DNA from 2 places in the Mesorhizobium sp. 43Arga genome. Region 2 is predicted to be linked to the other one. Evidence: predicted binding sites of a transcription regulator. Region 2 holds the regulator's gene; the other holds the start of a gene.

Region 1 (3,920 bases), on a different contig from region 2:
GCCATGACGCCGCAGGCGACCCAGTAGTTTTTCAGGCCGCGCACCGGTCCGACGATCGGATTGCCGTCGGGAGTAAAGGTGAATGCGCCGTTGACCCATTTGCGGATACCTGCTGTCGCCAGGCAAGGGAAGCGCTCATGCGCCTTGGCGAGTTCCGGGCTGATGCGGTCGATGTCCTCCGGGATCAACTCGATGCCGTAGTCCCATGGCGCGCCGTCCATGTTCCAGTGCTTCGGGTTCTGCTCGTAGACGCCGAGCAGCACGCCCTTGCGCTCCTGGCGCAGGTAGGAAAAGCCGTCGAGATCGACCGCTAGCCCGAGTTCCCGGTCGAGAGCGGCAACTTCCGGAATGTCTTCGGTGATGAAGTAGTGATGTTCCATCGGCGTCACCGGCAGGTTGACGCCTGCCATGTGGCCGAGCTGCTTTGCCCACAATCCGCCGGCGTTGACGACATGCTCGGCAATGATGGTGCCCTGCTCGGTGATGACATCCCAATGGCCGTCCGCGCGCGCTTTCAGCTCGATCACGCGGTTGCGCAGGATGATGTCGGCGCCACGCTTTTTCGCGGCGCCGGCATAGGCGTGCGTCGTGCCATAGGGGTCGAGATGACCCTCATTGGCATCGTAAAGACCACCGAGCACACCGGTGACGTCGACGATCGGACAGATTTCCTTGATCTCGTCGGGCGTCACCAGCCGGGCGGTTTCGATGCCGACCGACTGGAACACCGCCCAGGCCGATTTCAGCCATTCCCAGCGCTGCGGATCGCTGGCCATGTTCACGCCGCCTGTCATGTGCAGGCCGATATTCCGGCCGGATTCGGCCTCGATCTCGCGGTAGAGCTTGATAGTGTAGTCCTGCAGCGCCGCGACGTTGGGATCGGCGTTGAGCGCATGAAACCCGGCTGCCGCATGCCAGGTCGAGCCGGCCGTCAGTTCCGCGCGCTCGATCAGCGCCACGTCAGACCAGCCGAACCGCGTCAGATGGTAAAGCACCGAGGCGCCGACCACCCCGCCCCCGATGACGACTGCACGGTAGTGCGACTTCAAGGCTTCCCTCCCAATGCGTCAGAGACAGCACCATACATACGCTAGACATATGTGTCCAGTACCGCGCTTGCACGCTCGGGCGGACGCGTGGGGATGATCCATTCTTCCGCCCCACCGCGTGTTTTTCCCGACCTGTGAACGCGCTGGCCGGCGGGCATGCCGCAATGTCACGCAAGCATCATGTTCGCGCCGTAGACCGCTTTAGGGGGGCGGCGCGCGGCATCATCGATGTACCGCCTCTTTCAGCTTTTTTGCTCTTCGGCCGCTCCGGCACATCTGTCACAAAGAGGATCATCCATGAAACACCTGCACCGAACCGCCTCGCTCGGCGTCGCGCTGGCCTTGTTCACCGCCTTGTCGCCAGCGCTCGCCGACAGCACTGCGATCGGCCTCGTCAACAAGGGCCTGGTCGGCGTAGGCCGCATCCCGGCCGCTCAGCGCGACAAATTCGGCGAGACGTTCGGCTCGGGTTCCGGCATGGCGATCGACACATCGAGCTGGACGCATGATGCGGGCACCTACAAGGGTTCGCTCTGGCTGCTGCCGGATCGCGGCTATAATGTCGCCGGCACCACCGACTACCGGCCGCGCCTCAACACGATCGGCATCGAGTTCACGCCGGCAGCACCAGGCGCCGCTGGCCAGGAACAGACCGAAGTCAAGGCGACGCTTGCCGACACCATGCTTCTGACCGATGACAAGGGCGCCGACGCCACCGGCCTCGATCCGCTGTCGGATGTGCGCGCCGCCGCCGGCGACATGCCGATGCTGCCGGCCGCCACCAATGGCAAGCTCGCCCTCGACAACGAGGCGGTCGTGCGGCTATCCGACGGCTCGATGTTCATCTCCGACGAATATGGCCCCAACATCTACCACTTCTCGGCGCAAGGCCGCCTGTTGTCGGCGACCCAGCCGCCGGCGGCCCTGGTGCCGATGCGCAAGGGCGCGCCGAACTTCTCCTCTGACAATCCCGGCCCAGGTGCCGCCGAGCCCGACCCGAAGGATCCCGAGACCGGCCGCCAGAACAACCAGGGCCTGGAAGGCATGGCGATGACGCCGGACGGCAAGTTCCTGATCGCCGTGCTGCAGTCGGCGACGAGGCAGGATGGCGGCGATTCGGGTTCGACCCGGCAAAACACTAGGGCGCTGGTCTATGACGCCTCAGACCTGGCCCATCTCAAGCTGGCGCATGAATATGTCGTGCCGCTGCCGGTGTTCAAGGACGCCAAGGGCAAGACCAAGGTCGCCGCGCAAAGCGAGATCGTGGCGCTGTCGGACACGTCCTTCCTGATGCTGGCGCGCGACAGCGGCAACGGCCAGGGCGTCAAGGGCGACACCTCGCTTCTGCGCCAGATCTTCGTCGTCGACGTTTCGGCCGCGACCGACATCGCAGGCGGCCCTTTCGACGCCGCCGACAAGCCAGTCGCGCCCAAGGGCGTGCTCGATCCGTCGGTGACGCCGGCCAAGCTGACGCCTTTCATCGACATCAACGACAATGCTGAGCTCAATCGCTTCGGCCTGCACAATGGCGCGCCGAACGACCACAACAACCTCTCGGAGAAGTGGGAAGCGATGTCGCTGGCCAGCGTGCTCGATCCGAAGCTGCCCGACGACTACTTCCTGTTCGTCGCCAATGACAACGACTTCCTTGCCCAGGACGGTTTCCAGGTCGGCGCGCCCTACAAGGCCGACGACGGTGCCAATGTCGACACCATGTTCCTGGTCTATCAGGTCACGCTGCCCGGCCTCGCCAAGAAGTAACGACCGTCATCCAGGCGGGCGCGCTTGGCGCGTCCGCCTATCTCCCGTTTTACGCAGGCAGATCGTGAAGGCTACTTCAAGAACTCCGCGTCCTTCGGGACGCCGGCATCGATCGGCTCGGCTGTCCTGCTCGACACGGCCATGATCTTGCCGGCGGCCGACAGGTTCGGCCGCACGAAGACCTGCGCGGGACCGTTGACGCGGCTGTAGAGGTCGATGATGTCCTGGTTCATGAAGCGTACACAGCCCGACGAGGCGTTCTTGCCGATGGAATCCCACTCCGGCGTGCCGTGCAGCCGGTACATTGTGTCCTTGCCGTCGCGGAACAGATAGAGCGCGCGAGCGCCGAGCGGGCTCTGCGGGCCGGGCGGCATGCCGTCCTTGAATTTCGCCAGTTCCGGCCGGCGCTGGATCATTTCAGGCGGCGGCGTCCACACCGGCCACTTCTTCCGCGCCTGAACCACGGCGCTGCCGGTCCAGCCGAAACCGGCCTTGCCGAGGCTGACGCCGTAGCGGATGGCTTTGCCGCCGTCGCGCACCAGATAGAGGAAGTGCTCGGAGACATCGACGACGATGGTGCCGGGTTTTTCTCCCGTCGGGTCGGCCACGATCTGGCGCACGAACTTCGGATCGAGCTTGGCCACCGGGATCGCCGGCAATTGATAGCCCTCGTCGGTGCGCGCCGCGTACATGGTCACGGTATCGCCGAACGCCGTGTCGGGTGGCGCCGCGGCCACCGGCGGCGGCGTCACCACCTCCGCCGTTTTACACGCCGTAAGAGCCATCGAGGCCGCGCCCAACGCGGACGCACCGAGAAGCGCGCGCCGGCTCAGGCGCTCGGAAAACAGCGGACTATCGGACATGAACCCCCCGGCTATTCGCAAGATCTGATAGGAATGCGGGCCCCACGCCCCAGGGATCAATAGCCCATTCCGGGAGCTTTGAGAACATGGTTAGATCAAGGTGCGCCATGAGACCTCCGGCCAAGCTTTTGCCACTCCGCATCGACCTGCCTCGTTGAATCGGCAATGATGGTGGAACGGATCCAGATCACTTTGCCGAGTTGCCAGCCATGGACGAAAAAATGCCCGCGCGCCGGCGCACCGGCGA
Region 2 (3,920 bases):
GTCGCCGTCATCGACTATGCCGGCCAGGTGATATCGGAAGAACAGCGCCGGTTGGACACGTTGACCATGTCGCGCGAGGCGCTGATCGGCGAATGCGTGGCCATCGTAAGGCGGCGTCTCGAGGATCCCGACATCGATGTGCGCAGCGTCGCCCGTATCGCGCTGGCGATCCAGGGCATCACCGACACCAAGGCCCGGGCAATGCTCTGGTCGCCGATCACCCCGCAGACCGACATCGCCTTCGCCGACATACTCGAAGCCGAGTTCGGCATCCCCGCCACCATGGAAAACGACTGCAATATGATGGCGGTGGCGCTGCGCTGGCGCGATCCCGAGCGCTATCGCGACGACTTCATCGCCATCCTGCTTTCGCACGGTATCGGCATGGGGCTGGTGCTGAAGGGCGAGCTGTTCACCGGCACCCATTCCTCGGGCGGCGAGTTCGGCCATATGATCCATCGGCCCGGCGGCGCGCTCTGCCGCTGCGGGCGGCGTGGCTGCGTCGAGGCCTATGCCGGCAACTATGCCATCTGGCGCAACGCCAGGCAGCTCAGCGAGGACACCGAGCCGGTTGCCGATGTCAGCGACGCGCAGATGCGGGCGCTCGCCGCGACGGCACGCGAACGCGACGGGCCTGAGCGCGAAGCCTATCGCAAGGCCGGGGAGGCACTCGGCTACGGCCTCGGCAGCCTGTTTGCGCTGATCGATCCCGCGCCCGTGGCCATGGTCGGCGTCAGCGCCGCCGCCTTCGACCTGATCGAGCCGGCGTTGCGCGAGGCCATTGCCCAGACCGCCGGCGGCCAGCATTCGGAGTCGATCTCCTTCGACACCGAGCCGAACGAACTGCCGCTGATCCGCGAAGGCTGCGCCATGCGCGCCCTGACCTTCGTCGACCAGGAGATTTTCGCGCCGGGCGTGCAAACGAAAGCAGGCCTTGCCGCGAAGAAAAACGTCGCCTGAGTCAGGTCGTGCTCAATCCTCGCGGATCGCGTAGCCCGCCCCACGAATGGTGCGGATGACGTCGGGCATGCGGCCATTGTTGACCGCCTTGCGCAGCCGGCCGACATGCACGTCCACGGTGCGCTCGTCGATATAGATCGTCTCGCCCCAGACATTGTCGAGCAGCTGGCTGCGTGAGAACACGCGGCCGGGATGCCGCATCATGAATTCGAGCAGGCGGAATTCGGTCGGCCCTAGCCGGATCTCGCTCTTCTTGCGATAGACCCGGTGCGATTCACGGTCGAGCACGATATCGCCGACCTTGAGCACGCTGGACAGCACTTCCGGCTTGGCGCGGCGCAGCAGCGCCTTGACGCGAGCCATGAATTCCGGCGTCGAGAACGGCTTGACCAGATAGTCGTCGGCGCCGGTGGAGAGCCCACGTACCCGGTCGCTTTCTTCGCCCCGCGCGGTCAGCATGATGATCGGCAGCCGCTCGGTCTCGGGCCGCATTCGTAGGCGCCGGCAGAGCTCGATGCCGGACACCGCCGGCACCATCCAGTCGAGCACCAGGAGATCGGGCACGTTCTCCTGCAGGCGGATTTCGGCTTCGTCGCCGCGAGTCACCACCTCGACCTGATAACCCTCCGATTCCAGATTGTAGCGGAGGAGCACACCCAGCGGCTCCTCGTCCTCCACCACCATGATGCGTGGTGCGATCATCGATTGGTTACCCCTGAGCTCAGGCCACCGGCGCCGACATCGCCGTCTCGTCCTGTTTTGGACGGTTGGCGGGCAGTTGCGTGCCGGTCAGGACATAGTACGCATTCTCGGCGATGTTGGTCACGTGGTCGCCGATGCGTTCGAGATTCTTGGCGCAGAACAACAGATGCGTACAGGCCGTGATGTTGCGCGGATCTTCCATCATATAGGTCAGCAGTTCGCGGAAGACGGAGGTGTATTTGACGTCGATCCGCTCGTCGTCGGCACGCAGCTTCGCCAGGGCCGCGGCATCACGCGCCGCATACTCCTCGATCACCCCCTGCACCTGGATCAGCACCAGCTGGGCCATGGCGTCGATGGAATGCGACAGGTCGCGCGGCGTGGCGCTGAGGCCGACAGTGCCGACCCGCTTGGCGATGTTCTTGGCAAGGTCGCCAATGCGTTCAAGGTCGCCGGCCATGCGGATCGAGCCTACGACATGGCGCAGGTCGTCGGCCATCGGCTGGCGCTTGGCGATCAGCGTGATGGCGCGGTCGTCGAGTTCGCGCTGGCGCGCATCCATGATGGCATCGTCGGAGACGACGCGCTGAGCGAGAGCATTGTCGGAGTTCAGAAGCGCCTTGGTGGCGCCGCCGACCATCGAACCGGCAAGGTCGCCCATGTCGCTGATCAGCCTGCTGATCTGTCCGAGATCCTCGTCGAAGGCTGCGACTGTGTGTTCGGCCATGATCCTGGTCCTCGTATGCGTGCGATCAGCCGAAGCGGCCAGTGATGTAGTCTTGCGTGCGCTTCTCGCGAGGCGACGTGAAAATCTTTTCGGTGCGGTCGAATTCGACCAGTTCGCCCAGATACATGAAGGCCGTCTGCTTCGAGACGCGCGCCGCCTGCTGCATGTTGTGGGTGACGATGACGATCGTGTAGTCGGCCTGCAGCTCGTCGATCAGTTCCTCGATCTTGGCGGTCGACAGCGGATCGAGCGCCGAGGCCGGCTCGTCGAGCAGGATGACCTCCGGCTTCACCGCCACGGTGCGGGCGATGCACAGCCGCTGCTGCTGGCCGCCCGACAGGCTGAGGCCGCTGGCATTGAGCTTGTCCTTGACCTCGGTCCACAGTGCTGCGCGCTTCAGCGCCTGCTCGACACGGCCGTCCATCTCGGCCTTGCTGATCTTCTCGTAGAGCCTGACGCCGAAAGCGATGTTTTCGTAGATCGACATCGGGAATGGCGTCGGCTTCTGGAACACCATGCCGATCTTGGTGCGCAGCAGGTTGAGGTCCTGCGAACGGTCGAGAACGTTCTGGCCGTCGAGCAGCACCTGGCCCTCGGCGGTCTGTTTGGGATAGAGCTCGTAGATGCGGTTGAAGACGCGCAGCAGCGTCGACTTTCCGCAACCCGACGGGCCGATGAAGGCGGTGACGCTGCGCTCGGGCAGCGACAGCGTGATATCCTTCAGCGCCTTCGACTGGCCGTAGTAGAAGTTGAGGTTCTTGACCTCGATCTTGGCCTTGGTCACCGCCTCGGCGGCGATCGTCATGTCTGGAGACAACATCTGGCTCATTTGTCCTCTCTGCGTCCGGTCAGGCTGCGCGCAAAGATGCTGAGCGCGAGAACCGTCAATGTGATGATGAGTGCGCCGGTCCAGGCCAGCTGCTGCCATTCCTCATAGGGACTGAGAGCGAACTGGAAGATGGTGACAGGCAGGCTGGCCATCGGCGCGTTGAGATTGCTCGACCAGAACTGGTTGTTCAGCGCCGTGAAAAGAAGCGGTGCCGTTTCGCCGGAAATACGGGCGATGGCCAGCAATATGCCGGTCACGATACCCGAAAGCGCGGCGCGATAGGCCACCGAGCGGATGACCACCCAGCGCGGCGCGCCGATTGCGGTGCCGGCTTCGCGCAAGGCATTCGGCACCAGATTGAGCATGTCCTCGGTGGTGCGCACGACGACGGGGATGACCAGGATGGCAAGTGCCACGGCACCGGCGATCGCTGAGAAATGCCCCATCGGCCGCACCATCAGCTCATAGACGAACAGGCCGATGATGATCGACGGCGCCGACAGCAAGATGTCGTTGATGAAACGTACTACGGTGGTGAGCTTCGAGAAGCGGCCATATTCGGCCATGTAGGTGCCGGCCAGCACGCCGATCGGCGTGCCGACGATGATGCCGATGATGGTCATCACAATGCTGCCGTAGATGGCGTTGAGCAGGCCGCCGGCGTCGCCGGGTGGCGGCGTCATTTCGGTGAAGACCGAGAGC

Evidence for each region. The regulator PhoB, encoded in region 2, activates phosphate uptake and scavenging genes when phosphate is short. The targets are predictions, from matches to a motif close to TGTCATNNANCTGTCAT.
Region 1: a site for PhoB is predicted at 1,215-1,231, ahead of ACWGS8_RS08805 (esterase-like activity of phytase family protein). Genes of this name have one in related genera too.

The regions. Positions count from the first base shown of each region.
Region 1 covers NZ_JBSKBO010000002.1:478,554-482,473, forward strand. The annotation lists gene ACWGS8_RS08800 (GcvT family protein) at 1-1,049, opposite strand, end outside; gene ACWGS8_RS08805 (esterase-like activity of phytase family protein) at 1,347-2,810, shown strand; gene ACWGS8_RS08810 (L,D-transpeptidase) at 2,882-3,673, opposite strand; gene ACWGS8_RS08815 (MATE family efflux transporter) at 3,883-3,920, shown strand, end outside.
Region 2 covers NZ_JBSKBO010000001.1:410,970-414,889, reverse strand. The annotation lists gene ACWGS8_RS02035 (ROK family protein) at 1-960, shown strand, start outside; gene phoB (phosphate regulon transcriptional regulator PhoB) at 973-1,662, opposite strand; gene phoU (phosphate signaling complex protein PhoU) at 1,682-2,389, opposite strand; gene pstB (phosphate ABC transporter ATP-binding protein PstB) at 2,415-3,218, opposite strand; gene pstA (phosphate ABC transporter permease PstA) at 3,215-3,920, opposite strand, start outside.